3 regions of the Kocuria sp. ICS0012 genome follow, and region 1 is predicted to be linked to each of the others. Evidence: riboswitches for the same ligand, from Rfam matches in the RefSeq annotation. Region 1 holds a riboswitch; each other region holds the start of a gene.
The links. Region 1 has a riboswitch for S-adenosylmethionine ahead of A5728_RS11430 (hypothetical protein). Riboswitches for the same ligand answer to the same signal wherever they lie in the genome.
Positions count from the first base shown of each region.

Region 2: it holds a riboswitch for S-adenosylmethionine, as region 1 does, so the genes downstream of both, A5728_RS08005 (ABC transporter ATP-binding protein) here and A5728_RS11430 (hypothetical protein) in region 1, are expected to answer to the same signal.
Region 3: it holds a riboswitch for S-adenosylmethionine, as region 1 does, so the genes downstream of both, A5728_RS03105 (methylenetetrahydrofolate reductase) here and A5728_RS11430 (hypothetical protein) in region 1, are expected to answer to the same signal.

Region 1 covers NZ_LZMM01000071.1:40,892-51,059, forward strand. Annotated here, with positions in the region: gene A5728_RS11420 (DUF6350 family protein) at 1-720, opposite strand, end outside; gene A5728_RS11425 (glycosyltransferase family 1 protein) at 839-2,002, shown strand; SAM riboswitch class IV at 2,114-2,256, shown strand; gene A5728_RS11430 (hypothetical protein) at 2,277-2,555, shown strand; gene A5728_RS11435 (BCCT family transporter) at 2,670-3,485, opposite strand; gene A5728_RS11440 (hypothetical protein) at 3,751-6,831, opposite strand; gene A5728_RS11445 (DEAD/DEAH box helicase) at 7,059-10,052, shown strand.
Region 2 covers NZ_LZMM01000046.1:172,307-182,474, reverse strand. Annotated here, with positions in the region: gene A5728_RS08025 (alcohol dehydrogenase) at 100-1,164, opposite strand; gene A5728_RS08020 (hypothetical protein) at 1,448-1,762, opposite strand; gene A5728_RS14790 (hypothetical protein) at 1,766-1,939, opposite strand; gene A5728_RS08015 (hypothetical protein) at 1,967-2,218, opposite strand; gene A5728_RS08010 (LLM class flavin-dependent oxidoreductase) at 2,410-3,825, opposite strand; SAM riboswitch class IV at 3,903-4,017, opposite strand; SAM riboswitch class I at 4,146-4,237, shown strand; gene A5728_RS08005 (ABC transporter ATP-binding protein) at 4,245-5,048, shown strand; gene A5728_RS08000 (aliphatic sulfonate ABC transporter substrate-binding protein) at 5,053-6,102, shown strand; gene A5728_RS07995 (ABC transporter permease) at 6,099-7,088, shown strand; gene A5728_RS07990 (AMP-binding protein) at 7,201-9,333, shown strand; gene A5728_RS07985 (DUF3995 domain-containing protein) at 9,343-9,861, shown strand; gene A5728_RS07980 (succinate dehydrogenase cytochrome b subunit) at 10,007-10,168, shown strand, end outside.
Region 3 covers NZ_LZMM01000024.1:112,757-122,924, forward strand. Annotated here, with positions in the region: gene A5728_RS03075 (polyprenyl synthetase family protein) at 1-283, opposite strand, end outside; gene A5728_RS03080 (MarR family winged helix-turn-helix transcriptional regulator) at 280-786, opposite strand; gene A5728_RS03085 (fructosamine kinase family protein) at 959-1,828, opposite strand; gene A5728_RS14415 (thermonuclease family protein) at 2,241-3,089, shown strand; gene A5728_RS14685 (hypothetical protein) at 3,213-3,488, opposite strand; gene A5728_RS14690 (thiamine pyrophosphate-binding protein) at 3,485-3,916, opposite strand; SAM riboswitch class IV at 4,088-4,204, shown strand; gene A5728_RS03105 (methylenetetrahydrofolate reductase) at 4,285-5,238, shown strand; gene metE (5-methyltetrahydropteroyltriglutamate--homocysteine S-methyltransferase) at 5,436-7,925, shown strand; gene A5728_RS03115 (aminotransferase class I/II-fold pyridoxal phosphate-dependent enzyme) at 7,998-9,305, shown strand; gene A5728_RS03120 (cystathionine gamma-synthase) at 9,337-10,168, shown strand, end outside.

The sequences.
Region 1 (10,168 bases):
GAGGAAACCGGCGCGGATCACGGCCCACACGTAGGAACCGGCCCAGCGTGAGTGCTGGCTCGTGCGCTGCAACCAGGACGCGACGTCGGCCCCGAGCACCGCGGCGAGCGAGCGCGAAGCGCTCCACCCGCCCACGAGGGTGCCCAACCCGGCCGGGACCAGGGGCAACAGGGCGGCCGCCACGAGGTCCACCGAGACTTGTTCGGTGCGGCTGAGCCAGCCCACGAGGGCCCCGAAGAGCGCGTACGCGAGCATCCCGGCGAAGAACGGGATCAGGAACTGACCGCGCCAGCACGCCCGGGCGATCCGGCGGCCCGCGATCACCGCGAGGCCGAACGGGATCAGCGTGAGCCCTAGAGGCACGAGCGTGACCGTCCCGCCACCGTCCAGCGACAGGCCCTGGATGGCTTGGATCGTGAGGGGCACGCAGTGCGCGAGCAACCAGACCTGACCGGCGAGCTGCAGGCTCCCGCCCGCGCCCAGGGTCGCGAAGCCCCCCGCAGCCCATACCGCACCCAGGAGCACGGTGCCCAGCAACAGGCCCACCAAGGCCACCGCGAGCAGCTCGATCACGCCCTGCAGCGCGAGCGGCATGGGCAGTCCCGGGGAGTCGTCCGGTTCGGGGCGGGGCACGTCGGCGGCGCGCACGGGGGACGAACCGTGCGACGTGAAGCGGTCGCGTACGCCCGAGACCACGCCGGGCAGTGAGGGAAGTTTCATCACCGGACATCTTTTCACGTTCACCCGCGCACCACGGGCAGCGAAGTTAGCCCGGACTTCACCTGCGGGCCACCCCCGGGTGACTCCCCCGTGAGGCGCCGGGCCCACAGTGGGAACCGTGAGAATTGCATTGGTGGCCGAACAGTTCCTCCCCCACGTCAACGGTGTCACTCATTCGGTGATCCGCGTCCTGGAACACCTGCGGGATCACGGGCACGAGGCCATGGTGATCGCCCCCTCCTACGAGAAGACCCTGTTCCTGGGCTCGGTGGACCACGTGGACGGCGTGCGGATCGAGCGCATCCCGTCCCTGCCGCTCGCGGGCTATCCCGAGGTCCGCGTGGCGAGCTGCACCGTGAGTCGCATGCAGCGCATCCTGGCCCGCTTCGCCCCGGACGTGGTGCACGTGGCGTCCCCGTTCGTGCTCGGGTGGCAGGCCATCCAGGCCGCCAAGGGTTTGGGTCTGCCGTGCGTGGCCGTGTACCAGACGGACGTGCCCGGTTACGCCGCACGCTACGGTGCATCCGTGCTGGAGACCGCCATGTGGTCCCACGTGCGTGCGATGCACAACAGTGCGACCCTCACGCTCGCTCCCTCCACGGCGTCGATCAGCCAGCTCCACGAGCACGGCGTCCAGCGGGTGCACATGTGGCGCCGCGGAGTGGACACGAGCCGGTTCCGTCCCGCGCTGCGCGATCACGCGTGGCGCGAGCGCGTGGGCGGCGGCAAGCGACTCGTGGGATACGTGGGGCGGTTGGCCCCCGAGAAGCAGGTCGCGGACCTCGCCGCGATCGACGCCCTGCCGGACACCCGGCTCGTGATCATCGGTTCCGGTCCCGGGAAGGAGTCGCTGCGCTCGGTATTGCCCAACGCGCACTTCGAGGGCTTCCTCACGGGCACCGAACTCGCCACGGCCATGGCGTCGCTGGACGTGTTCGTGCACCCCGGTGAGCACGAGACGTTCTGCCAGACCATCCAGGAAGCCATGGCCTCGGGGGTCCCAGTGGTGGCCGTGGGCCGCGGCGGTCCCCTGGACCTCGTGGACTCCTCGCGTAACGGGTGGCTCTACGCCCCGGGTGACCTGGCCGGGTTGCGCGAGCGCGTCCGGGACCTCGCGGGCGACGACGCCAAACGCCTCGCCTTCGCGCGCACCGCCCACCAGTGCGTGCAGGAGCGCACGTGGGGTGCTGTGTGCGAGCAGTTGCTGGGCCACTACGAGCGCGCTCGCACGGTCACCTCCCGGATGCGCGGCACGCGCCGCAGCGACCTGCGCACCCCATGAGAACCGCCGCCGGGTGCCAGATGTTACTCAACAGAAGCTTGGTTAAGTTTTGATGACATTCTCGGTCCGCGCCTGGCTGGTCCCCCGAATCCACGGATAGGCTCGAAGCAGCTTCACGAGATGCGCCCGCGCAACGACAAGGACGTCACCGCGCGCCCAGAGCTCCAACTCGGCGTACGCCAACCCTCGGTTCAGGGGTGGATTGGATGACGAAGCGGCCGGGGCCACACGTGTGGTTCCGGCAAGCGACCGGAAAAATCAGAGGCCCGACATCATGAACACGACAACCCAGAAATCCCACCCCGACACCCGCGAACAGTGGGTGGACGTCACCGTTCAGGCGGACCCCGCCCGGCACGTGGTGTCCATCACGGGATCGGACGGTCACGAGCACGAGTACTTCGCGGACGACGCCCGTGAGGTCGCACTCGCCGCACAGCACACACGGGGGCGCGGCCAGTGGTGCGCCAAGTACAGCCGACTCCTGGTCCCCGGGGCCTCCCGGGTGACCGGCGGGGTGTCCTTCTACAAGCTGGAGCCGATGCCCGCGTAGTCCACGCGCACACGGTCACCGCGACCGCGAACTCCACGAACGGTGCGGCCCGGGTCCGAACGGATCCGGGCCACACGCGTGTGTCGAGCGCTTCTCTGCGCTCCCGCCCGGTTCTCAGTGGGCGGTCGTGTCCCGGTCCTGGGCGATCAGCTCGGCGGCGCGTTCACCGCTCATGAAGACCGTGATGTTCGGGTTCACCGTCACGAGCTCGGGCATCACCGAGGCGTCTGCCACGCGCAATCCGCTCACGCCCTTGACGATTGCATCCAGCAGGAACGCCGTGCGCCCGGTGATGAGCACGTACAGCATGAGCCCGATCGCCAGGATGATGTTCAGCTCGGAAAGCCGCCGGATGCCCTTGTCCACGCCCAAGACGCACGAAGCCACCGCCATGAGGATCCCCAGGGCGGTCAGTGCCGACGGCACCGCCAGGTTTTCGGGGACGGCGAACAGGTAGCGCAGTCCGAAGTTCAACTGGACCACCCCGATCCCCAGGGACGTGGCCACCCCGAAGATGGTCCCCAGCAGCGCCGCGGTGTCCACGGCGTCGCCGGCGGCACCGTGGATCCGGCACCCGATCAGGGGGTAGAGAGCGGAGCGGATGCTCAGCGGCATGCCGAAGCGGTAGGCGAAGTAGCCGAATGCCATGCCCATCAGGGCGTACATGGCCCACCCCGTGAACAGGTTGAACTGGGGTTTCGCATGGTCCGGGCCCATCTTGATCGTGCCGTGCCTGCTGTCCGCGACCAGGATCACGAACACGATCGCGAGAGCGGCCGTGAGGATGTAGAACCACCCCAGCCGGGAGGCGACCCACGCGACCACGCCGCCGATCACGGCGTCGGCGTGCTCGGGTGCCTCCGTGGCCCAGGCGGACAGCGAGACAAGCAGGGTTGCCGCGGCCACGAAGACCCGCCAGTTGACGGGCAACCGGGGTGGCGCAGAGCGAGGGGCCCGGACGGGGCGGGCGGATCCGCGACGGGCGACGAGCCCGGGCGTGGGTGACGGATGGACGAGGAATCGTGTGTGGTCACGTCGGGGATGCGGGTCGGACGTCGGACGACCCGGGGTTGAGGCGCCTTACTACCAGCCGTTAGTCATGGCACGCCACCTCACTGTAGGGGAGGGCCGCGCAGCAGCCGAATGCAGCCGCGCGGCCCCACGAGCACACCCCCGTTCGCCCGGGGCGGCACTGTCAGCCCAGCAGCTTGGCCACGAGGGCGCTCGCGAACTCCTCGGAGACGTCCCCGTAGTTCAGGGAGAAGTCCTCGTCCACGAGCGGGGGCAGCAGCCCCGAGCACAGCACCGTGGCGCGCGCGTACAGCCCCGGCAGGGCGGCACCGATGGGCACGGAGAGCAACCGCAGCTCGGGATCGTAGCTGACCAACGCCGTGCCGGTGTCCCGCGCCGCGAGGTGCTTGCCGAGCCCCGAGGACACGGGACGGGCGTGACCCGAGACCACGTCCTCCGCGGTGCGGTAGGCGTAGCGCGTCTTGTGGTGGTGGTTGATCCGGTACAGCCCCGCCTGGTTGCGGTCGTCCGTGGCCTCCCACGTGGCGTCCGCGGGCACGAAGCGTTCCGCGACCCCGTTGTACTGCATCTCCTTCAGGGGCAGCCCGGCGACGACCGAGGACAACGGGGGCAGGGTGTCGAGCATGACGGGCCCGGCGTCGTAGACCACGTCGCACAGCCCCTCGGGCAGCAGCTTGCTCAGCGCGTCGAGGTCCACATCCTGGAGCATGGTGGTCGCGTGGTCCTCCGGGGACAGCACCACGACCTCACCACCCTGGGCCCCGACCGCCTGCGTCACGGCGTCCTCTTGGTCGGTCTTCCACCCGCCCGTGAGCAGGATGGAGCCGTCCACGAGCTGGGTCAGGGCCGGGGAGCACACCTGCCAGCGGCGCACCGTCCAGTTCTCGTCCCGGATCACCTCCAGGAAACCGAGGGCCTGCAGGTGACCCACGAACCATTCCTCGAAGCGCTCGGAGTCCTCGAGCTGGCGCGCCACGATGGACAGGCTCGACCGCTTGCCGCCACCCAAGAACGTGAGGATGTCCTTGAACGGCGCCCAGGACCCCGGGTACTCGCCCTCGTCCGGGCCGATGAACTGCAGTGCCTCGACCGAACCCGTCTGACCCACCGCCGAGAGCTTGGTGAGCCGGCCGGGGTAGCGCTTGGTGAGCCCGCAGAACTTGCAGCGCCCGAACACCCACGGCGCCTTGGCCTTGGGATCCATGGGGGGCAGGATCACTTTGTGCTTGCCCGTGACCATGCAGGACACGTCGGGGGCCTCGGGCAGCTCGTTGCTGCGCTCGGGGAACATCTGCCCCTCGGCGGACTCCCACCCGGCGACCTCGGGCACGGGGACCTCGTCCACGGTGGCCTCGTGGGGGTCCATGTTGTCGAACGAGCCCTGGACGTACTCATCCGGGATCTCGTCCCGCGTCACCGCGGTGACGGGCCACAACGGTTCCTCCGCGACGTGGACCATCTCACCGTCGTAGCCCAGGGAGCGTTGAGTGATGTAGTAGGAACTGTCCCGCACGCGGAACTCGAGTCGCTGCTTCACGGTGCGCCCGGAACGCAGCACTAGCGTGTAGTCGTTGGGCTTGAGGTGGCCGTCCTCGCGGGCCAGATCGGTCCCGCCCAGGCTCACCTGGAACGGTGGCACCCGGGGTGCGGTGAGCTTGGTGCTCATGAGCTTGAACGAGTGCGGGTTACGCCACTCGCACTCCACGGACAGGGGGTCGTCGCTGTCGGACGTGACGGTCAACTGCGGGGGCCGCAGGGCCGAGAACCGGTCCACGTCCCCGGGGATCCGCAGCCCGCCGGACAGGGTGATTGCGGGGACCAGGCGGGGTACAAGGGCCGAGAAGTTGTCGTTGACGGTCAGCGCGGGGTCACCGGCACGCAGCACCTGGACGTCGTCGAACAGCACCCAGCCCTCGCAGACCCCGTTCTCCCCCGGGCCCACCACGCGGTAGTCGGGAGAGGCCGAGTCGTCCAGGATCGCGCGGATCTGATCCACCCATTCAGGTTGATTGCGCACCATGATCCGGCACGGCCACGCCGCGGGGACGTGGTCCACGGAGATGAACGTGTCCGAGTACGCGTCCTTGGCGAAGACCACCACGGGCCGTGGATTACGCGTGAGGGTGAGCTCCCCCGCGGTGATCTGCAGCTGCCCGGACAGCAGCGTGTCACTCGTCATGCGGGCGTTGTACGCGGAGATCCCCAGGAACGCGTCCCCGATGTAGGACAGGAACATGGTGCGCGGGCCGACCGTGGTCGCGAGATCCACCTCCCGACCGGGCACCAGCCGCTTGGGCACCACGAAACCGAGTTCGTAGATGGGGTTGCCCACGTAGTCCGTGCCGTCCGTGAGGGACAACCCGGGGCTGCGCGAGCCCAGGTGCCGCGTGCCGCGGGCGGCGGCCGCGGCGGCGTCGTCCGGGGCGGACTCCCACGCGTCCAACTGGGCGAGCGCGACCTGCAACGCGGGATCGCGCGTGAGGGGGTTGGTCCAGATGCTGCGCAGGCTCTTGGACACATCGGTGTCCGCGATGTCGAGCCAGAAGTCGATGTAGATCCCGAGCTCCGCCGCGCTCATCCCCTGCGCCGTGGTCAGTTCGAGGTCCTCGAACATCTGGTGCAGTTGCCGCAGCTCGGACGGGCCGAACAGGGTCTGGGACAGAGCGAGGCCCACGGGACGGTGGTTCACGGCGTACGCGGACGGCAACCCGAGTTGGCCGTCGAAGGCCTCGAGCCAATAGCGCAGCGCGTCCCAGTAGGTCTCGGAGTCCTTGCGCACCGAGGTCTCGAGCGCCTTGACGTTGTCCTGGCCCGCTTGCAGCAACACCGCGAGCGGCAGGTAGAACGTGGACACGGACTTCTTGCCCGTGCGCGCCGCGAGCGCGGACATGTGCCGCCCGGCCAGGGCGAACAGGGCCAACAGCGCCACGATGGGCGGCGGGCCAATCCTGGTGAGGTCCTCGAGCTGGCGCCGGGACGTCCGGTACCACGCCTCGGTGAGCTTGTTGAACGCGTCGAACACGGACCGGCGGGAGCCGTCCGTCACGAGCAGCGGCGTCACGGAGTCGGCGAGCGCACGCAGCGTGGCCGGGCCGTCCAGGCCGAATTCCGAGCCGATCTGTTCGAGCATTTTCTCGTCCAGGTCCAGGTGGACCAGTTCCCCGGCCCTCCTGGGGCCGAAGAATGCCCGCGCCACGGCGTCGTTCCAGCGCAGGTACTCGACTTCCCGGGGTCCGGATGCCATTGCGTGGTCCCCCGTGTGGAAACCGGCAGCGTCAGCCACAAATCCTCCGTCTGCGCCGTGCGGCGCGCTCGAAACACGACAATCCCTGTCGATTATAAGTTCCCGCCCGTCGGCGGTTCACTGCCCGATCCCACCGCGCCCCCGGTTTGCACGACGACGACGCCGCTGCCCGGGCCCTCGCCCACCGGCGCCCGGCCGTGTCCGCACCGGGCGGTACGGTAGGGGCCATGGATGGTGCTGCGCAGTTCACGGACGCCCGCGGTCCGGGTGCCGCCCCGGACTGGCGCAGCGAACTCTCCCGGATCGTGCCCGGCATGAGTCCCGACAGGGTCGTGGCGGACCCGGAATCCGGACCCACCGTGGCCCTCGAACTGGACCTGACCCGGGTGCAGAACCGCACACCGAAAGCGTGGCAGGAATCACCCCGGGAGACCCCGCTGAGTCTCACGGCCCGTCCGGTGCTGCGCGGACAGCGCCACGGGTGGGTGCACACCGGCATCGACTGGGGCAACCTGGCCTCCCACGCCCGCTCCGGGCACCTGAGCGCGGAGCAACTGGACTGGTTCGAGGAGCTGCGAGCGCTCTCCGAGTCGCACCGCGGCAGTTACGCTGCGGACCGGCACCAGCTGCACATGGAGCGCTACACCTCTCCCCTGTTGTGGCCCATCCTGGGGCGCGCCCGGGGGCTCGGGATCCCGCTCGTCTCCAAGGGCACGGGAGCACCCGTGATCGTGGATCGCGACGGCCGGTTCGAGGTGCGCGTGGATCCCGGCGAGCACGGCGAGCTCGCCCTGCACCCCCAGCTCATCGTGGGCGAGAACGAGATCCCCCTGCGCTGGACCCGGATCATCGGCCAGCCAGGTCACGGCCTGTTCTACCCGGACGCGACCCCCGCGGCCCTGGACACCGCGGAGGACCTCAACCAGTTCCCGTTGCACCTGGTCGCCCTGGGCACCCGCCTCAATCAGCAGCAGCGCTCGTTCCTGGACCGCGCCGAATCCCTCACGGTCCCGCAGGACGGTGTGGAGGAGTTCTTCGACACCTACTTCCCCCGGTTGCACCAGAGCATGCACGTGATCGCGGGCGAGGACTCCCTGGTGCTGCCCCAGGTCGCGGATCCGCAGTTCGTGCTCACCATCCACCACGACGACCTCACCGAACGCGTGGAGTGGGAGTGGGAGTACCAGAAGGGTCGCGAACGGATCCGGCTGCCCTTCCGCCCCCTGGACCCTCTCGGGGACGAGCCCGTGGCCCGCGAGTCCCGGTGGGAGTCCTCCATGGTCCAGGCCGTGCACCGCCGGATCCCCGAGTTGGACTTCAAACGCAGTTCGTACGCGGCGCAGGACGCCCTGACCCTGTTGCGGGTTTGGTTGCCGCTGCTGCGCAAGATCCCCGACCTGCGCATCGTGGAGACCGGCGGGAGTCCCGCCTACCGCGAGGTCACCGAACCCACCGAGATCACGGTGTCCACCGCGCCCACCGAACACCACGACTGGTTCGGCCTGGGTGTCACCATCAGGGTCGGTGAGCACTACCTCCCGTTCTCCCAGATCTTTCAAGCGCTCGACCGCGGCCAGGAGGTGATGCTGCTGCCGGACGGTTCCTACTTCTCCCTGGACCGCCCCGAGTTCACGCGGCTGCGCACGCTCATCGCCGAGGCCCGCACTCTGCAGGAGGACAAGGACGCGCCGCTCGCGTTGAACCGCTACCAGGCGAGCCTGTGGGAGCAGTTTGAAGACCTCGCCACGGACACCCGCCAGGCCGAGCAGTGGCGCGAGGGCGTGCGCGCACTGACCCACCTGCACGAGATCCCCTCTCCCCCGGTCCCCGAGGCCCTACAGGCCAACCTGCGCCCCTACCAGTACGAGGGCTTCCGGTGGCTGAGCTTCCTGTGGGACCACGGACTGGGCGGGATCCTCGCGGACGACATGGGCCTGGGCAAGACCGTGCAGACCATTGCCGCGATCCTGCGCGCCACGGACCGGGACCCGCAGCTGCCACCCCACCTGGTGATCGCACCCACCTCCGTGGTGGCCAACTGGTCCGCCGAGCTGCGCCGCTTCGCGCCCTCCTTGGACATCACCGTGCTCACCCACACCAAGGACTCCGTGGCCGACGCCGCCGCGCATTCCCATGTGGTGCTCACGTCCTATGCCCTGCTGCGTCTGGACGCGGAGGCCTACCGTTCGGTCGAGTGGACCGGGGTGATCATGGACGAGGCCCAGTTCGTCAAGAACCCCCGGACCAAGGCCTACCGCGCCGTGAAGAACCTGCGGGCACGCACGTGTCTCGCGATCACCGGCACCCCCATGGAGAACAGTCTTTCCGAACTGTGGTCGTTGCTCTCGCTCACCGCCCCCGGGCTGTTCCCGTCCAAGAAACGTTTCACCGAGTACTACCAGCGTCCCATCGAACGCGCCATGGACTCGGATGCCCTGGCCCGGCTGCGGGCCCGGATGCGCCCGTTCATGCTGCGCCGCACCAAGTCGGACGTGGACCTGCAGCTGCCACCCAAGCTCGAGCACGTCCTGCCCGTGGGGTTGAACCCCGAACACCGCAGTGCGTACGACCGCCGGCTGCAGCGTGAGCGCGCCAAGATCCTGGGCCTGCTGCGCAACTTCGACAAGAACCGGTTCACCATCTTCCAGTCGCTGACCACCCTGCGGATGTTGGCGCTGGACCCCGTCCTGGTGGACCCGGAGTCCAAGGCGCCATCCTCAAAGCTGGACGTCCTCTTCGACCAGCTGCCCCAGCTCGTCCAGGAGGGCCACCGCCCGCTCGTGTTCAGCCAGTTCACGAGTTTCCTCAAGATCGTGGCCCAGCGCCTCGACGACGCCGGGATCGCCTACAGCTACCTCGACGGCAGCACGCGGGACCGCGCGGGGGCGCTCGAGAAGTTCCGCAGCGGCCGCGCCCCCGTGTTCCTGGTGAGCCTCAAGGCCGGCGGTTTCGGCATCAACCTCACCGAGGCCGACTACTGCTACCTCCTGGACCCGTGGTGGAATCCCGCGGCGGAGAACCAGGCCGTGGACCGCACCCACCGGATCGGGCAGACCAAGAAGGTCATGGTCTACCGCATGGTCGCGCAGGGCACAATCGAGGAGAAGGTCATGGACCTCAAGGCCCGCAAGGCGGACCTGTTCGGGGCCGTGCTCGACGATGAACGGTTCTTCTCCGCCACGCTCGACGCCGAGGACATCCGCGCGCTGGTTGGTGTCTGAGCGAACCCCGGGGTCCGTTGAGTACCCTGCACGGTCCCGATCACGCCGACGGTCGAGCTCGGGCGCACGCGGGAACACCGCGCGGGGTCCTTTCCGTGGAAGTCACACTTCCCCCG
Region 2 (10,168 bases), on a different contig from region 1:
GTCCGTTCCTCGCCCGGGTGCGCGAACGCCGTCGCCGCCCGCAGAGATCGGGGTGGCGACGGCGTCGTCGTGCACGGTGGGCACGGGGCCCGGTGCGGATCAGCCCGCTACGAGCACCGCGCGGCCGTTGAACGTGCGGTTGCGCAGGCCGTCCAGCGCGGAGTTGACCTCCTGTGCGGTGAGCGGGAGCTCCGTGATGGGCGGCTTGGGCAGATCCGTGTCCTGGGCGAGCTTCACGAGCTCCTTGAGCTCGGGCAGGCTGCCCACGAAGTTGCCGCGAATGTTCAGCAGGTTGAACGCCACGAGCGCGGTGGGGAACGTGAACTGGCCGCCGAACAGCCCCACGCTCACCAGGGTGCCGCCATTGGCCATGGCGAACAGGGCGGCGCTGGAGGTGTCCCCGTTGTTGACCAGGTCGATGGCCGCGGCGATCTTCTCCCCGCCGGCCGCCACGATGTCCTGGTGGGGGGCCTCACCACCCGCTACCACGGTGGCCGTGGCACCCATTGCGGTGGCGTTCTCCAGTGCCTTCTCGCTCATGTCCACCGCCACGATGTTCTCGTGACCCAGGGCCTTCAGCAGCGCAATGGTCATGAGCCCCACGCCACCGGCGCCGATGACCGCAACCGGCTTGTCCGCGGGGACCGGCATGATCTTCTGGATGGCCGAGTAGGACGTCAGCCCGGAGCAGGCCAGCGTGGCACCGAAGGAAGGGTCGATGTCGCCCAGCGGCACCAGGTAGCGGTCCCCTGGAACCAGGACCTCCTCCGCGTAGCCGCCGTTGAGCGCCACCGAGAGGTTGCGCTTGGCGCCGCTGCAGTAGTTCTCGCGGTCCTCCTGGCAGGCCTGGCACTCACCGCACCCGACCCAGGGGTAGACGATGTACTTGGTGTCCCCCGGCTGCACCGTGGCCTGCGGGCCCACCTCCACCACCTCTCCCACGATCTCGTGGCCCAGCACCACCGGGTACTGCGCGCCCGAGGCGGTCAGCTCGCGACGCCCCGCGCTGCCCAGGTCGAAGTACCCGTCCTGACAGTGGACGTCCGAGTGGCACACCCCCGAGTTCGTGACGCGGACCAGCACCTCGGAACCCGTGAGCTGGGGCTTCTCCAGCTCGATCTCCTCCGCCGGGGCACCGGGTTCTGTGTGACCGAAAACCTTCATGGCTGACTCCTTCGTGGCGCATTCGCATGTGCGCTTCTCATGTGGGCTACGCCATCACTGTAGGCCGCATCACAGCGATATGCACCGGCTCATTGGGGCAGATGGACTCGGGAGTAATGTCTACGCACGCCCACCGGGGCCCGCGACAGCGCACGACGACACTACGGGGCCGGCGCATCCGACGGAACGGTCTGGACCGCGGGGCCAGGCATCCTCGTCCGCCGGTGCGGCACACGACGGTGAGGTCCCGCGAACCGCGCCACCCTGCTGGACACTTCCTCGCTCAACCGTCCCGCCCCAGCAGAGCGGCGTACCGCTCAGTGGCGAGCTTCGAGAAGAGCAGCACCACCAGAGCGGACACCACGCTCGTCAGCACGAGCCCCAGGGACCAGGACACCCACACGGAGAACAGTGCCGCGACCACCGCGACGAACACGGCCGCCGAGCAGATCTGGGTGGCCACCCGGCTCCGGGTCAGGGCGAAGAACAGGGCGTCCAGCAGCGTGTCCACCAGCATGAGCCCCACGACGACCATGCAGACCCCGAGGAACTGCGCGAGGAGCCTGACCGCCCCCACGGCCTGGTGCTCCCCGAACACCTGTCACAGCACCTGGGGAGCCAGCACCGACAGCGGGAAGCCCACCACGACCAGGCCCAGCTCCATCAGCACCCCCCATTCCTTGGCCTTGCCACTCCCCGCCGCCTCTTCCACCGATCGTCCGTCTTGTCGTGCGGTGCCCCGCACGTTCCGCCCGGCACCCCGCGGCTTTCGCACGGCCTCCCGCCCGGCCGCCGGGTCGGCTCAGCAGCTGCCCGCCGAGCAGCCCCGGTCCACCGGGACCGACGGTACCTCGGCCGTCTCCTTGACCGTCAGCAGGTGACACTCTGGGAAACGGTGCTCGGCATCCGGGCGGTTCACTGCGCGCCACCGCTCCGTGAACCCAGCGCGGTAGAGGCGGCCCGCCATCACGTCCGGGTGCCAGCGCCAGTCGGGCGCCACCGCATGGTCGAAGAAGACCACCGGCCGGCCGCCGTCCACGGCCTGGAACGCCACCAGCACCACAGCGCCCGCCGGCAGCAGCTGCGGGTGCGCGCTCCGCGGTCGCGTGTCCCGTGCCGCACCCCCCGTCCACCACGGGGCAGGACAGTCCGGGCTCCCGCACGTGCTCGGCGAACGCCGCCGCGGCGTGTCGCGCGTGCCCTCGGGAAGGTGCGGCGCTGCGTCGTCCCCTGGCTCGGGGCGGCTCAGCGTGAGCTGGCCGTGGCCACGGAGCTCGCGCCCGCGAAGGCGCCCCGGTAGGCCGCGGCGGGGTGGGTGTCCTTGACCCGCGGCTGGCCCTCGCCGTAGAGGGACTCGCGCAGGGTGGTGCCCTCGTACTCGGTGCGGTAGCGCCCGCGCTTCTGCAACTCGGGGACCACGTACTCGACGAAGTCCTCGAAGGAACCGGGGCTCACGTGGTAGGCCAGGTTGATGCCGTCCAGGCCGCCCTCGTCCACCCAGGTCTCGAGCTGATCCGCGACGGTCTGTGCGGAGCCCACGAGCACGGCACCCATCCCGCCCAGGGCGCAGTGCTTGGCGATCTCCTCGCGCGTCCACTGCTTGTCCTTGGACTGCAGCGTGAACGGGGTCAGGAAGGACTGGATGGAGTCGGTCTTGATGTAGTTCAGGGCCTCGTCCTCGTCGAACTGGGACAGGTCCACGCCGGACCACCCACCGATGATCGCCTGGGAGGCCTCCAGGTCCACGTATTGCAGGTAATCGCGGTACTTCTCCTGGGCCTGCTCGTCCGTGTCCGCGACGACCACGGAGAGCATCGCGTAGATCTTGACGTCGTCACGGCTGCGGCCCTCGGCCTGAGCCCGGTCGCGGATCTTGTCAGTCACGAAACGTGTGAGGTCCGGGCGCAACCCGCCGATGAACACGGCTTCCGCGTGCTTACCCGCGAACGCCTGCCCGCGCGAGGACGCGCCGGCCTGGAAGATCAGCGGTGTGCGCTGCGGGGACGGTGCCGTGAGCCCCGCTCCGGGAACCGTGAAGTGCTCCCCGCTGTGCCGGATGGGATGGACCTTGGTGGGATCCGCGTAGACACCCGTCTCACGGTTCTGAACCACGGCGTCCTCCTCCCACGAGCCCTCCCAGAGCTTGTAGCACACGTCCAGGAACTCCTCCGCGATCTCGTAACGCGTATCGTGCTCGATCTGGCGCGGCAGGCCCTGGTTCTCCGCAGCGGACGGAAGGTAGGAGGTCACCACGTTGAATCCCACGCGGCCCTTGGTGAGGTGATCCAGTGTGGCGTACTTGCGGGCCAGGGTGTAGGGCTGCTCGTAGGTCACCGCGCTCGTCACGCCGAAGCCCAGGTGCTCGGTCACGGCGGCCATGGCCGAGACCTGCATGAACGGGTCGTTGACCGGGACCTGGGCCCCGTCACGCACGGCCGGAGCCGCGGAGTTCTTGTAGATGTCGTAGATGCCCACCACGTCCGCAAGGAACAGTGCGTCGAACTTGCCCCGCTCCAGCAGCTTGGCCAGCTCCGTCCAGTACTCGATGGTGTTGTACTCGGTGGCCCGGGACCGCGGGTGGCGCCACAACCCGAAGCTCTGGTGATCCACGCAGGTCATGTCGAACGCGTTGACGGAAATCCGTTTGCTCATCTCGGTCAGCCCCTCAGCAGGAACACGACCCGCGCCCCGTGCACCACCTACGGCGGCCTACCTTGCGGGTCCAGCGCGCTTGTGTGGCGCCGTACTTGCCGCATGCGGTGTGTCATGCGGCCCGATCCTCACCTGGGGCACCCCGCTACGGGAGAGGGTTGCCGTCCGACAAGCCAGGGCTAAACGTCGGAACTCGTGATCGTTGTGGCATTGATCCTAACGGGGATCCCCGGTCCTCGGAAACACCTCGGGTTACGGCACGTCACGACGGCGCCCCGGCGCGTCACACGATTTGCACCCGCGGGCTCCCGGCCCGTTCAATGGTGGGGTTCCCATCCGGAGCGGCTGAGAGACCTGGCTCGTTGACGTCGCAGCAACCAGCCCCACGCGGGCAAGGTGCTAATGCCAGGAACGATGGAGTTGATGAATTGAGCCATATCCTCACGCGCCCGGAATCTGCCGTCGACGCCGCGGCGGTCATCTTCGACCGGGTCGGCAAGTCCTTCCCCGCGCACCAGGGACCCGGAACGCACCGGGTGTTGCAGGATGTGACGTTCACGGTGCGCCCGGGCGAGATCGTCTCGGTCCTGGGCCCCTCGGGCTGCGGCAAGTCCACCCTGTTACGCGCCGTGGCCGGGCTCGGCACGGCGAGCGAGGGCGAAGTCCGGATCGACGACTCGGTGGTGCGCGAGATCGACCCGCGCTGCGCCGTCGGCTTCCAGGAACCGCGGTTGCTGCCGTGGCGCAGCGTGGCCCGCAACGTGGCGCTGGGTCTGCCCGACGGGACTCCCGCCCGGGAGGGGAAGCAGCGGGTGGCGCAGCTGTTGGAGCTCGTGGGCCTGTCCCACCACGCGAATCACCGTCCCGCGGAGATCTCCGGGGGCATGGCACAGCGCGCATCCCTGGCCAGGGCCCTGGCACGGAACCCTCGGGTCCTGTTGTTGGACGAGCCCTTCGGGGCCCTGGACGCCCTGACCCGGATCAGGATGCAGGACCTGTTGCTGGACGTGCACCGCGCCGATCCCACGACCGTGCTCATGGTCACCCACGACGTCGAGGAAGCCCTGGTGCTCTCCGATCACGTGGTGGTGCTCGCGCGGGAAACGGCCACGGGCCCCGCGACCATCGCCGAGATCATCTCCCCCGAGCTGGCCCGCCCGCGCTCCCGCGAGGACAGTGAGATCACCGCGCTGCGCGCCCACCTGTTGGCCCTGCTCGGCGTGGAGCGCTGAGCGCATGGCGCAGTTGTCCCGACGCCGCGCACTGCAGGCACTCGGCCTGTCCGCGCTGGCGCTGCCCCTGAGCGGATGCGTCATGGAGGGCGAAGGTCCGGGCCGCGGTGTGGCCGGCGGTTCCGCGCACGAGATCTACCTGGACTACGCGACCTACAACCCGCTGTCCCTGATCATCAAGGCCAAGGGCTGGCTCGAGAAGGTCGCCGAGGCCCACGGCCAGACCGTAACGTGGGTGTACTCGGCCGGTTCCAACAAGGCCAACGAGTCGCTACGCGCTGGGGTCGTGGACGTGGGCTCCACGGCAGGTTCCGCCGCACTGCTCGCGCGTGCCAACCGCTCGCCGATCAGGACGATCGACCTGTTCTCACAGCCCGAGTGGTCCGCGCTCGTGCGCACCCCGGACTCCCCCGTGCGCACCGTGGCGGATCTCGCGGGCACGTCCGTGGCCGCGACGAAGGGCACGGATCCGTACTTCTTCCTCCTGCAGTCCCTCGGCGCGGCGGGCATGAGCGCACAGGACGTCACCGTGGTGAACCTGCAGCACGCGGACGGGCGCACCGCGCTGGACACCGGTCAGGTGGCCGCATGGTCCGGACTGGACCCCGTGATGGCCGCCGCGGAGAAGGCCGGGGACGTGCTGTTCCACCGGCAGTTGGAGTTCAACACGTACGGGTTCCTCAACGCGCGGGAGGTGTTCCTGCAGCTGAACCCCACGGGTGCGCAGGACGTGGTGAACACGTACGCCTACGCGCGGCAGTGGGCGCTGCAGCACCCGGAGGAGGGGATCGCGATCCTCGCGGAAGGCGCGAGCATCGATCGCGACACCGCCCGGCGGGTCTGGCAGCGCACCCACCTGGACATCGACCCCGTTCCGGGCCCCGAACAGCTCGCGGTGCTCGAGCGGGTCGGGCCCATCCTGGTGGAATCCGGGGACGTCTCCTCGCAGCAGGACGTGGACGAGGCGCTCGCGAACATCGTGGAGCAGCACTACGCACAACACGCCGATGCGGCCGCCGTGGCCCAGGTGATCGAAGGGAAGCAGTCCTCATGAGCACTCACGACACCTCCTCCGCCGCACCGCGGTCCTCGGACGGCGCGTCCCGCGAAGCACCGGGCGGCACGTCCTCCGAAGCAGCTGGCGTCACTGCGGTGGCCATACTGTCCGACGACAACGGACGCCACGAGGCGGGCGCGGTGGCACCCGGCGACGTCGCACCCCCATCAGACACCCCTGCCGCGGCGGATTCCCGCACGCGTCCCAGCGCGCTGCGCAATCCTTGGGCCCTGGGGCTGATCGGGATCGTCCTGCCCGTGCTGCTGGTGCTCGCGTGGCACACCCTCTCCACGAACGGGACCTTCTCCCCCGTGCAGTTGCCGCGCCCGTCCGCGGTGCTCGCCGCGGGATGGGAGCTGCTGCGCAGCGGTGACCTGTGGTTGCACGTGGGGATCTCCACGCAGCGCGTGATCGTGGGCTTCCTGATCGGCAGTGGGCTCGGGCTGTTGCTCGGCGCGTTGCTGGGGCTCTCCCCGTGGGCGCGGGCCATCGGCTCGCCCACGATCGGCGCGCTGCGCGCCGTGCCGTCCCTCGCGTGGGTACCGCTGCTGTTGCTGTGGATCGGGATCGGGGAGAACTCCAAGGTGACCCTGGTGGCGATCGGCGCCTTCTTCCCGGTGTACACCACGGTGTCCGCCGCGCTGCGCCACGTGGACCGGCACCTGATCGAAGCCGCACGGTCCTTCGGGCTGCGCGGGGTCAAACTCTTCACCACCGTGCAGTTGCCCGCGGTGCTGCCCTCCGTGATCTCCGGGCTGCGCCTGGCCCTGGCCCAGGCGTGGTTGTTCCTGGTGGCCGCGGAACTGCTGGGTTCCTCCATGGGCCTGGGGTTCCTGCTCACCGATTCGCAGAACAACGGCCGCACGGACCGGTTGCTGCTCGCGATCGTGTTGCTGGCCGTGCTGGGCAAGCTCACGGACGCCCTGCTCGGCATCTTCGAGCGGTGGACGCAGCGGCGCTGGAGCGTGGCCGGAACCAGGTGACAACCCGCCCGGTTCCCGCCGGCGCCCGCCGTTCCACCGCGGCCCGGTCGTTCGACCGGGGGCCCGGCCGTTGCAGACACCAACCGTTCGGATCGACATCACAGGAGGACTCGTGACCGGTACGCACTCGTACTCAGACCCCGCTCACCCCACACCGAACCCGGCGTTGATCTCCGACGACGCCCGGGTGCAGTTCTGGGTCGAGCAGGCCGGGCGGCTGGACTGGGCGCAGCCGTGGCACACGGCTCACCGGTTCGAGAAGCCGCAGCGCACGGGTGAGGACCACGACGGCAACCCCACTTACACCGTGCCCGAGATCGCGTGGTTCGAAGGCGGGAAACTCAACGTCTCGTACAACTGCGTGGACCGCCATGTGGCAGCCGGGCGTGGTCAGCACGTGGCCCTGTACTTCGAGGGTGAACCCGGGGACCGCCTGGTCTATACCTACGCGGACCTGCAGCGTGAGGTATCCAGGGCCGCCAACGCCCTGCTCCAACTGGGCGTGGAGAAGGGCGACCGCGTGGTCATCTACCTCCCGGTCATCCCGGAGACCGTGATCATCACGCTCGCGTGCGCGCGCATCGGGGCGATCCACTCGCTCGTGTTCGGCGGGTTCTCCGCAGAAGCCCTCAAGTTCCGGGTCGAAGACACCGGAGCCAAGGTCCTGGTGACCACGGACGGGCAGAACCGGCGCGGCGCCGTCGTTCCCGTGAAGACCAATGCGGACGAGGCCTGCAGCGGTGAGAACAGCATCGAGCACGTGATCGTGGTGCGCCGCACGTCCCGGCCCGGGCGCACCGATCTGCCGCGCGGCACCCGGGGCCTGCATTCCAAGGACGAGGAACTCGTGCCGTGGACCCCCGGGCGTGACGTGTGGTGGCACGAGCTCACCGCGGGCGTCTCGGACGTCCACGAGCCCGAGGCGTTCGACGCGGAGACGCCCCTGTTCATCATCTACACGTCCGGCACCACGGGGAGGCCCAAAGGCCTGGTCCACACGATGGGCGGATACATGGTGCAGACGGCATACACCCACGCCCTGCTGTTCGACCTGCTCCCGGACGTGCCCGACGCGTCCGGGGTGCTGCGCCCGGAGGAGCTGTCCGCCGTGAACGACCCCGCCAAGGTGGACTCCACCGTGCACTGGTGCACCGCGGACCTCGCGTGGGTCACCGCGCACACCTACGAGATCTACGGCCCGCTGGTCAACGGCGTATCCCAGGTGATCTACGAGGGCACGCCCAACACCCCGGATTACGGTCGCCACTTTGAGATCATCGAGCGCTACGGCGTGACCAACTACTACACGGCACCCACCCTGATCCGCTCGCTCATGGGCGCGTTCCCCAAGGGGCTGCCCCCGGTCTACAACCTCTCCTCGATCCGGTTGCTCGGCTCCGTGGGCGAGTCCATCAACCCGGAGGCGTGGCGCTGGTTGCGCGCCCAGGTCGGCCGCGACGAGGTGCCCTTCGTGGACACGTGGTGGCAGTCCGAGACGGGCTCGTGCGTCGCGTCCCCGCGCCCGCACGATCCGCAGTTCGCCCCTCCCGGCACGTTCGACGAGGCCGCAGCGCACACCTCCCCCAAGCCCGGTTGCGCTACGCGTGCGGTCCCCGGCGTATCTGTGCGGGTACTGGACGAGGCCGGTGAGGAAGTGGGCCCCAACCTGCAGGGCTATGCCGTGATCGACAAGATCGGCCCGTCCATGGCCCGCACGGTATGGGGCGATCCGCAGCGCTACCTGTCCTCCTACTGGGCGGCCTACGGCGAGCGCGGTTGGTTCCTGGCCGGGGACGGCGCACGCACCGATGACGAGGGCGACCTCTACATCCTGGGGCGGGTGGACGACGTGATCAACGTGAGCGGGCACCGGTTGTCGACGATCGAGATCGAATCCGCCCTGGTGACCCACCCCCACGTAGTGGAGGCCGGGGCCACCCCGATCCGCGACGCGGTAACGGGCCACGCCATTTTGGCGTGCGTGGTGCTCACGGCGGATGCGCAATCGCTGTCCACGGAAGAGGTCCGCGAGGAGCTGCGCGCGCACGTGGCCCGGGAGATCGGCCCGATCGCCAAACCGCGCGAGGTCATCGTGGTTCCGGATCTGCCCAAGACCCGTTCGGGGAAGATCACGCGCCGCCTGCTGACCCAGCTCTACGAGGGCGAGCAGCTGGGCGACCGTTCCTCGCTGCAGAACGAGGAAGCGCTAAACGCGATCGCGGAGGTCTTGGCAGGGCGTGCTTAGCTTGACCACATGAGCTTGTTGCCCCGATCCCACGGCGGTCGCGGCTGGGTCTGGTTGGCGTGTGCGGCCGGGGTCGTGCATGCCGGATTCAGCCTCTACTGGGCTTTGGGCGGGCACTGGTTGCTGGACACCGTGGGGCAGTGGACGGTACGGCTGTCCTACGAGGCACCCCTGGCGGCCGGGCTGGGGCTGGGCATGGTTTCGCTTTTCAAGCTCATGGCGGCCGTCATTCCAGTGGCGGAAGCCTACGACAGGGTGCCCTGGCGACGGTTCTGGCGGGCCATAAGTTGGGTGGGTGCTGTGGTCCTGGTGGTCTACGGCGGGACCAACACGGTGATCAGCAATGCCGTGCTCATCGGGCTCATCCGCCCGGCCACCGGATACGAGCGACTAGCCATGATCGGTCACGCATGGTTGTGGGATCCACTGTTCCTGGTCTGGGGTGCCGCGCTGCTGATCCATCTGTGGCGGTCCCGGCCGGCGCGGACGCGCCCGCACGGCACACGTGAGTCACTTATCGGGAGGTGAACATCCGCACGAAGGAGACGACCGGGGAACCCACGCCGCCAACTGCGGATGACCACCACCCAGGCTTCTTCCCGATCTGCGGGCATGACCGCGTGTGACCCCGCGAACTGTTATGCCCCGAAGGAACTTCTAAGATGGCTCAGTGATGAATTCCGCCGCGCAGCCCTCGACCGAGCGACCCGTCACCGGCACTACCCGCACGGCCACCGCCCCCGCGGACGCGTCCGTCACTGCCGGGATTGCTGCCGTGGCCGGCGATGCCTGGCAGCGCATGTTCGGGGACACCCACAGCTCCGACCTCAAGCTC
Region 3 (10,168 bases), on a different contig from region 1:
ACCACGCGATCCACGTCAGTCGCGGCCGGATGAGCTTGCCGCCCACCATGTGCTCGCGCACCCGCTCCCACAGCACCCCGAAACCCGGGCTGGTGGGAACTCGATTCGCGGGGGCCGCGAAGAACGCGTCCAGCTCTTCCCCCACGGCGGTGCGGAAACGGCGCCAGGCGGCGTCGTCAGCGGGGGCGACACTCGGGGAGGCCCCAGGATCGGCAACGGACGGGATCCCCAGAGCCGCTCGGTGGGATTCACGGGACCGGGCGGTGCGTACGCGTTCGGTCATGACCCACCCGCCCTGGGATCGTCCTGGGACGCCTGGTCCGCGCGCCCGCGCAAGTCTTCCAAGTACTCCTCCAGACGGGACTCGGTACCTCTCAGGAACCGGAGGACGGCCTCACGCCCGGGCTCATCCAAGGCGTCGAGCTCGTCCTCGACCATCCCGATTACCGGCACGACGTGCTCCCGGGTCCGCTCCCTGGACGAGGTCACCGCGCGCACAGTCATCCGGCGTCGATCCCCCTCCACGGGCTCCCGGACCACGTGACCCGCGCGCACCAGTCGGTCCACCACCGCGGTCGCGGAGGCCGTCGTGATGTGCAGCGCGTGAGCCAGTTCCGTGGGCCCCATGGAATGGACTATGAGCATGGCCATGGCCGCGTAATCGGTTCCCTTGAGCCCCAAGATGCGGCGGATCTCGTACGCGATCTCCGCGTTGAGCACGACCACCCGGCGCAGCGCACGCGACTGCGGGCTCACCGGCCCGTACCACGTTGCACTGCTCTCCATCGCGTTCCTCGCGTTGTGGGTAACTAGACAATCTAGTAAACATCATGCTGCACGTGCGGGGGACGTGTCCAACCATGTCACGCGGGTGGAAAACGTTGTCCGCACCTGCCTTGTCGCGGTCATCGGCCGAGAACGCCCTGTCCTCAGCGGGTGATGGACGCGCCCCGTAGTGTCACATCAGACTGCGCAGGGCCCGCAGGACCGCCCCGCCGTAACCACCGTCGAACCTGATCGCATGCACCAGCAGCGGCGGCAACTGGTACCACGGCACCCGGTCGTGCCAGCCGTCCGCGAGGGGGTAGACGTCGTCGTACGCCGCGAAGCATTCCCGCCCGAAACCGCCGAAGAGCTGCATCATGGCCAGGTCGTACTCGCGGTGTCCGTAGAACGAGGACGGATCGATGAGCCAGTTCGTCCCGTTGCGATCGACCACGCGGTTGCCTGCCCACAGGTCACCGTGCAGCAGGCTCGGGGGCTCGGGAGGGCCCGCGAGTTCGTCCGCTCGCGGCGCCACGCGCGCCAGCAGGTCCGACGCCGCGGGGTCCAGGTGTCCCGCGTCGATCGCCGCGCGCAGTAACGGCTCGATGCGGCGGTGCAACAGGAAGTCGGCCCAGTCGTCCGTGGGCGTGAGATCCACCGGGAACGAGCCGATGCGTTCCGGCAGCTCCGCCGAGAGCCACCCGACGTGCGGGGCTCGCGCGCGGTGGATGGCCGCGAGACCGGCCCCCATGCTGCGTTCCGTGGCACGGTCCTGCCGTCCGGGACCCTCGTCGATCCACTCAAGCACCAGGGCCTCATCGCCCACGTGATGCACCCTGGGCACCCGCACCTCGGCGGGGGCGACGGCGCGCAGCGCCTCGAGTCCCGCCGCCTCCAACGCCAACACGCCCGCCGGGGCACCCGGCATGGTCTTGGCGAACAGGGGCCCGTCCGGGGTCTCGAGCCAGTAGGCGTGGGCGGTGTCCCCGCCGCTCAGGGGACGGGCATCGCTCACACGCAGGTCCGCGACGATCTCACCGGGAAGCTCATCGATGGTGGCCATGCGTCTTGTCTACACCATGCCGCACAGCGCACCACCCCGCGCCCACCCGCTACCCCGAGCGCACCCCCCGCCCGACACCTAGCTCCGCCTCACCCCCCTCTGCTTTTACTGAGCTAAAGCAGTCTTGAGGCACCCCCAGGTGCTTTTACTCCACTAGGCATCACGTGCCGCGACACGGATCGCCGATCCCTGCAGGGTGAACACCCTCTGGCACAATAACGTCGTTGCAAATGCACCGACATGATGCCGGGTGCTTCCTCCGAGACCCGGGACCGCGATGCCTGCCGAGACCATTCACCATCCTGCCCGCCGCCGGTGGGCCGCCGGTCCGAGAAGTCGCTGGGCCGCCGGTCCGAGAAGTCGCTGGGCCGCCGGTCCGAGGGCCCGTGCGAGCGCCGTCGTCCTGGCGAGCTTGTTCGCCCTGACCGCGTGCGGCGGCGCCGCAGAGTCCGCGCCCACCCCGGACGACTCGGTGGCCACGGTGGAACGCGTGGTGGACGGGGACACCCTGGACGCCACGATCGCGGGGAAGTCCACGCGGGTGCGGCTGCTGAACATCAATACCCCGGAGGTCGCGCGGGACGGTCAGCCCGGCGAGTGCCTCGCGGACGAGGCCACGGCCAAGCTTGAGGACCTCCTGCCCAAGGGAACCACGATCCACCTGGACTACGACGTGGAACGCACGGACCGCTACGGCCGCACCCTCGCACGAGTGACCCGCGACGACGACGGGTTGAACGCCAACCAGGCACTCGTCAAGGCGGGCCTGGCAACGCCCATGACCGTGGGCGCCAACAGCACGTACCGGCGAGAGATGGACAGCGCGTACAACGTGGCCCAGGCCATGCAGGTCGGTTTCTTCGACCCGAAGCAGGACTGCGCGCCGCCGGGGGAATCCGCATCCCCCGGCACCACAACTTCGAGCACCGCGAGCCCGAGCGCGACGCCGAGTCCCACCCCGTCCTCCACACCCACTCCCACGCCGACGCTCGAGGCGCCTCCCGCGGTCGTGGAGGACGAGGTCGCCGTGGGCGATCCGGCACCCCAGCCCAATCCCGCTCCGCAACCAAGCTACAACTACGACCCCGCCCCCGCGCAGCCCGCGGCACCTCAGCTACCGGCCGCGCCCCGGGTACCTGCTGCCCCGCAGCTGCCGGCGGCACCCCACGTGCCCCCGGCTCCCGAGAGTGATGGCGGCTATCCCGGTTACACCGGCCCCCGGTGCTACGAACCGGGAGGCAAGGTCTGGCACCCGTGCTGAGTCGCTGATGACACGCCAAGGCGCGCTCAACCGGTCGGTTGATCGGGTGGGCGTCCCTGCTTTTCGCCGCGCTTTCGTCACGCGGGTGCACCGGCGAGCCGCCGGATGCACGGCGGCCCGAACTCAGGGTTCCTGCGTGGACGACGTCGCTCCCGGCAGGTCCCAGGGTTCGTGACGACCGGGGTTGGCGGTCGCGCTGCGCAAGGGGGACGGCGTCGTCGTCGAAGCGGGTGCCTGCGAGGACGCGAACCCGCCCGCGGCCGGCGCCGCGGCTATCGAGCGCGAGACCCAGTTCTCGGGTCCCAACTCGGGCATCTTCATGTCCTGCACGTCGTGGGGCAGGATGACCACGGCAGGGCCCAGGTGCCCCCGTGCGGTGCGGAACGCGGTGTCGATCACGGCCTGTGACTGCGGGGCGAGACGGCGGCCTGGACGTACACCGCGACGTCGTCGAGCACCCGTTCCAGGTCGCTCTCCTGCTGCGTGAACGTCCCGAACGAGGGCAGTCCCTGCTGCCCGATGATCGCCACGACCGGCTGATTGTCTATCTCGGCGTCGTAAAGCCCGTTGAGCATGTGGAACGCACCCGGGGAGGACGTCGCGACGCACACGCCCACTTCCCCGCTGAACTTGCCGTAAGCGGTGGCCATGAGGGAGCAGATCTGCTCGTGGGTCGGGCGGATGTACTCCAGACCCTCGCTCTCGCGTGCGGCACGGTCCAGGGCGCCGTCGAACTCGCCGATGCCGTTCCCGGGGAAGCCGAAAACCCGCTGGACCCCCCAGTGCTTGAGGCGCTGGATCAGGAAATCGCTGACGGTCGTCACCATGTCTGCTGTCCGTTCCGGGGCGGTTCGTGCGCCGCGGCACGGGCCGGGGCACGTTCCTCAGTCCACCCCCAATCCGCCCGCTTGGGAAGACGAGCGCGGCGGGAGGCCGGCGGTTCCGTCATCGTTCGTGGGCCTCGTCACGGGGCTGTGCTACGCTTACTCGTAACAAAGGATCATGAGTCCCGGTGCGAAGCTCTGGCTAGCCGGGCGGCAACCCTCCAGCTGTAGTGGGGTGCCCCAGATGAGGATCCGGCCGCCGCGCAACCGCGTGGTCGGCAAGTACGGCGCTCGGAGCTCGTCCTCCGGCGTCCTAAGGCCGGAGGATTTTTTATATGCCCGCACCCCTCGCAGCGTCAGAACCCGCGCCCGTGACTGGCCCGCCCACGGGGACGTCCTGGCTGGTCCGGCGCCCGCGCCGCTCCACGCTCGTCTCGTTCGAAGTGTTCCCGCCGCGGCCCACCGCGGACCCGGACACTGTGTGGCGCAACATCGACGCCATGGCCCAGGCCGGGCCGGATTTCTTCTCCGTCACCCACGGTCACGCCGGCCATCACGGCGTCTCCCGCGAGGCGCTGCGCCACCTGCGCCGCACGACCAAGACCCCGGTCATGGCGCACTTCACGTGCGGTGGCACGGACCGCGCGGGTCTCGAGCGCGCCGTGGACCAGTTGCTGGACGACGGCGTTCGTGACCTCCTCGCGCTGCGCGGCGACCCGCCCCTGGGTACCGGGGCATGGCGGACCCCCGCGGGTGGCCTGGGCCGGGCCTCCCAACTGGTGGAGCTGATCCGGGACGTCGAACGACGTCGCTTCGGCACCGGGTTCCGCCCGGGTCAGCGACCGCTGTCCGTGTCGGTGGCGTGCTACCCGTCCCCCGCGCGTGGCCGCGACTTCGAGGCGGATCTCGCGTCCCTGTGGGACAAGCAGGAGGCCGGCGCGGACTACGCGATCACGCAGGTGCTCTACGAACCCGAGGACTACGCCACGTTCCTGGAACGCGCGCGCTCGGAGGGCATCCACATCCCCGTGGTCGCCGGGCTCATGCCGCTGAGCAACCCTCAAAGGTTGCAGCGCATGACCGAGATCACCGGGGTCCGGGTCCCGGAACGCCTCACCCGGTTCCTGCGCGCCGACACTCCTGAGGAACTGCGCCACCGAGGGGTCGCGGCCACCCTGTCCCTGATCGACGACCTCATGGATCTGGGCTGCGCCGGTTTCCACCTGTACACGTTCAACCGCCCCGAGGCGGCGCTGACCATCCTGGAGCACCTGCGGGTCCGGGATGCCGCACGCGAATACCGAGGCCGCAGCCCCGCGGCCTGACCGCCGCACCAGCCCCGACCGACCCGTGAACCGATCGTGTTGGCTTCGACCGCCACATCCGGGCAGGCCGAAAACCGTTCGTAGCGGCACCACCCACGCTGACGTTCCCCTTACCCCGCCGCGCCGGAGCACACCCGTTGCCGCGGCTCATCACACCCCCTAACCGCCATACCCCACACCAGCTCCGAGGAGTTCCCATGAGCACCCAGCCCGTCCCGTTCCCCGCCGCCACGATCCTGGGCTACCCCCGCATCGGCCCCGACCGCGAGCTCAAGCGCGCACTCGAGTCCTATTGGAAGGACCCGCAACAGCACCCCGCCACCACGGTGCTGGACACCCTCGCCCGGTTGCGTGAGCGCACCGCCACGCGATTGTCCGAACTCGGCCTCACCGCGGATCACGCTGTGCCGTCCGAGGGGTTCGCGGTAGACCACGTCCTGGACACGTCCCTGGCGCTGGGCGCGGTTCCCGCGCGGTTCATCGCGGACGGCTACGAGCCCGCCGCCCCGGACACGCCCCGCGGGATCGAGCTGATCACGGCGTTGTCCCGCGGCACCGATCGGTTGGAGCCGCTCGAGATGACCAAGTGGTTCGACACCAACTACCACTACTACGTACCCGAGATCGGCCCGGACACCCCGTTGCGTGCGAACCCCGAGAGCCTCGTGTCCCGCTACCGGACCACCCTCGGGACCACCGGGATCACCACCCGCCCGGTCCTCGTGGGCCCCGTGAGCCTGCTCTTGCTCTCACGCCCCGAGACCACCGATGCCGTCGCGAGTCACCCCCTGCAGCGCCTCGACGACGTCGTGGCCGAATACGCCGCGATCCTGCGAGCCCTGGCCGAGGCCGGCGTCGAATGGGTGCAACTCGACGAGCCGGCCCTCGCCGCGGACGGGTGGAGTGTGGAACGCACCGAACTCGTGGCCGCCCTCGAGAGCGCCTACACCCAACTCTCGAACGAGCAACAGCGCCCCGCGATCCTCGTGACCGTGGGCTACGGCGATGCCGGCGAGGACGCCCAGCTCGCCCTGGCCCACACGAACGTCGACGCCCTGGCCATCGACCTCGACCGCGGGGACGTCCCCGGCAAGAAGGCACTCGAGGCATGGGGCGAACGCCCCGTCGTGGGCGGCGTCGTGGGCGGGCGCACCGTGTGGCGCACCGACCTCGCGCGCGCCGTCGAGACCCTGGACCGGCTGCGCGCCGCGGCCCGCGGGCCGGTGGCCGTGGGCACCGCGACGCCGCTGCTGCATGTCCCGCACGACGTCGCCCGCGAGACCGCGCTGGATCCGGACGTCACCAGCTGGGTCGCGTTCGCTGACCAGAAGGTGACCGAGGTGGTCGGGCTCGCGCGCGGCGTCGAGCACGGCTGGGATGCCATCCGGGACACCCTGGACGAGGACGCCACGATCCGCGCGGCCCGCGCCGAGCACCCGGCAACTCACAAGGCCGAGATCCGCGAGCGCACCGCCGCGGTGCAGGACGCGGACCGCCAGCGCGCGGACGCCGAACAGCGCCGCGCTGCCCAGCGCGAACGTCTGCGCTTGCCCGTGCTGCCCACCACGACCATCGGATCCTTCCCGCAGACGCCGCAGATCCGCAAGACCCGGGCGGACCACCGCGCGGGGCGGATCACGGAGGCCGAGTACACGGACGCGATCCGCGCGGAGATCGCCCACACGGTGCGCGTCCAGGAGGAACTGGGGCTCGACGTCCTGGTGCACGGCGAACCCGAGCGCAACGACATGGTGCAGTACTTCGCGGAGGGGCTGGACGGTTTCGTGACCACGCAGCACGGCTGGGTGCAGTCCTATGGATCGCGCTGCACGCGCCCGTCGATCCTGTTCGGGGACGTCTCGCGCCCCGCGCCGATCACGGTGGACTGGACCTCGTACGCGGCGTCCCTGACCGAGCGCCCCGTCAAGGGCATGTTGACCGGGCCGGTCACGATCCTCGCGTGGTCCTTCGTGCGCGACGACGCTCCGGCCGCCGAGGTCGCCGACCAGGTCGCACTCGCCCTGCGGGACGAGATCGCGGATCTCGAACGCGCGGGAACGCCCGTGATCCAGGTGGACGAGCCCGCGCTGCGCGAGCTGCTGCCGCTGCGGGCGGCCGAGCGCCCGGCGTACCTCGAGTGGTCCGTGGGGGCGTTCCGCCTGGCCACGGGCGGGGCGGCCACGGACACCCAGATCCACACCCACCTGTGCTATTCGGAGTTCGAGACCGTCCTGGACGCGATCGACGCCCTGGACGCGGACGTCACCACGCTCGAGGCGTCCCGCTCCGGTTCGGGCATCGTGACCGGGCTCGCGGCATCCGACTTCCCTCGGGACGTGGGTCCCGGCGTGTGGGACATCCACTCGCCCCGGGTCCCCACGTTCGAGGAGGTCGCGGGGCGCATCCGCCACGCGGCGCACGAGATCGGCGCCGAGCGCGTGTGGGTTAACCCCGACTGCGGGTTGAAGACCCGCGGCTGGCCCGAGACCGAGGCCGCACTGGACCGGCTGGTCGCCGCGGCGGTCACCGTGCGCGCGGAACTCTCCGCCGACGACGCCGCTCGGACGGCCGGCGCGCCCGCAGGTGCACCGGCGAACGTGGACCCGAACGACGCGACGACCGTGTCCGGGAGCGTCACTGTCGCCGCGTCCTCGACCCCTGCCGCGGATACTCCGGCGCAGCGCTGATTCCCGTAGGAAACGTCCACCCGGTGGCCGCCGCCGCGCGGCGCCCGGGTGGACCGAGGAAGGAAGAAGACCATGACCGCAGCCACCCCCGCTCCGCTGGGCACACCCATCGTCCGGCCCATCCACCACAGTGCCGCGTACGCGTTCAAGACCCTGGCCGACGCCCGCGAGGTCTTCGCCCAGCGCGCGAGCGGTTTCACCTACGCCCGCACGGGTAATCCGAACGTCGCGGCGCTCGAGGCCGAGGTCGCGCGGCTGGAGGGAGGGGAATGCGCGGTCGCGACGTCGTCGGGACAAGCCGCGGTGAGCCTCGCTTTGCTCACGTTGACCGGGCCCGCGAAGGACGCGCACGTCGTCGTCTCCTCGCGGATCTACGGCGGGACGGTGGACCTGCTCACGGACACCCTCGCGGACACGGGCCTGGAGGTCACGTTCGCGGATCCCCGCGAACCGCAGCAGTGGGAGGATGCCCTGCGCCCCGGCACGCGCGTGTTCTTCCTCGAATCCGTGGCCAATCCGCTCACGGAACTGCCCGAACTCGAGGCGATCGCGGAGATCGCGCACCGCAACGGTGTGGTCGTGATCGTGGACAACACCGTGGCCACGCCGCACCTCTACACTCCCGGGCGCCACGGTGCGGACCTCGTGGTGCACTCGGCCACCAAGTACCTCTCGGGACACGGCGGGCCCCTGGGCGGTGTGCTCGTGGACACCGGGTCCTTCGACCCCACCGAGGACCCCGAACGGTGGCCGTGGCTGACCCGCAAGCACCACCGCTGGGGGGACCGTTCCCCCGTGGAGGTCTTCGGTGCCCGGCGTGCGCTGCTGGGTGTGGCCCGGTGCAAGTACCTCAACGACCTGGGCCCGTGCATGGGCGCGACCACGGCCCACGAGATCCTGCAGGGCATCACGACCCTGGGTGTGCGCGTGGAACGCCAGTCCGCCACGGCGGAGCGACTCGCCCTCACCCTGGCCGAGCATCCCGCGGTGGAGCGTGTCCACCACCCCCGCTTCGGGGATCCGCGACAGCAACAGCTGCGGGAGACCGGAGGCTACCGCGGGGTGGGCGGCGTGTTCTCGATCGACCTCAAGGGAACCCCGGAACAGGTCGAGCATGCCGTGAACTCGCTGCGTCTGATCAAACTCGCGGCCAACATCGGTGACGTCCGTACCCTCGTGGCGCACCCCGCGAGCATGACCCACTGCCGCCTCACGCCCGAGCAGTTCCGCGCGAGCGGGATCACCGAGCGGACCCTGCGCGTGAGCGTGGGGCTCGAGGACGAAGCCGATCTCACGGCCGATCTCTTCCAAGCCCTGTCGGTCATCGCCCCGGCGCACGCACCGCAGCCCCGCTCGGCGTCGACCACCGCGGCCCACTGAGCTGCCCGCACCCCCCGAAGGAGACCACCCCATGATCCGCACCGACACCCGCCTGCCCGGACTCGCCACGCGCGCCATCCACGACGGCCAACAGCCCGACCCGACCACCGGCGCCGTGGTCCCGCCCATTTACCAGACCTCCACGTTCGTCCAGGACGGCGTGAACCAGTTCCGCACCGGGGGCCACGAATACAGCCGCGGTTCCAATCCCACACGCAACGGTTTCGAGGAACAGCTCGCCTCCCTCGAGCAGGGCACCCGGGCCTTCGCGTTCGCCTCCGGCATGGCCGCGGAGGACGCCTTGTTGCGCGCGGTCCTTGCCCCGGGGGATCACATCGTGCTCGCCTCGGACGTCTACGGCGGCACGTTCCGCCTCGTGGACCAGGTGCTGTCCAAGTGGGGTATCGAGCACGGCTTCGTGCCGTCCGCCTCCGCGTCCGACGCCGCGGAGACCGTCCTCCCCGGACGCACCAAGGTCCTGTGGCTCGAGACGCCGTCCAACCCGTTGTTGCGCGTCGCGGACATCGCCGCGTGGGCGCAGGTGGCCGACGACGCCGACGCCCTCCTCGTCGTGGACAACACCTTCGCGTCCTCCGCCCTGCAGAACCCGCTCGTGCTCGGCGCCCACGTGGTCGTGCATTCCACGACCAAGTACATCGGCGGGCACTCGGACGTGCTCGGCGGTGCCGTGGTCGTGGGTGACACCGAGTGGCGGGGTCAGCCGCTGTCCGAGCTCATCGGGTTCCAGCAGTTCGCCGGGGGCGCGGTGGCCGGCCCGTTCGACTCGTTCCTCGCGGCCCGGGGGTTGAAGACCCTCCCGCTGCGCATGGAACGGCACTGCTCGAATGCGCTGGAGGTGGCCC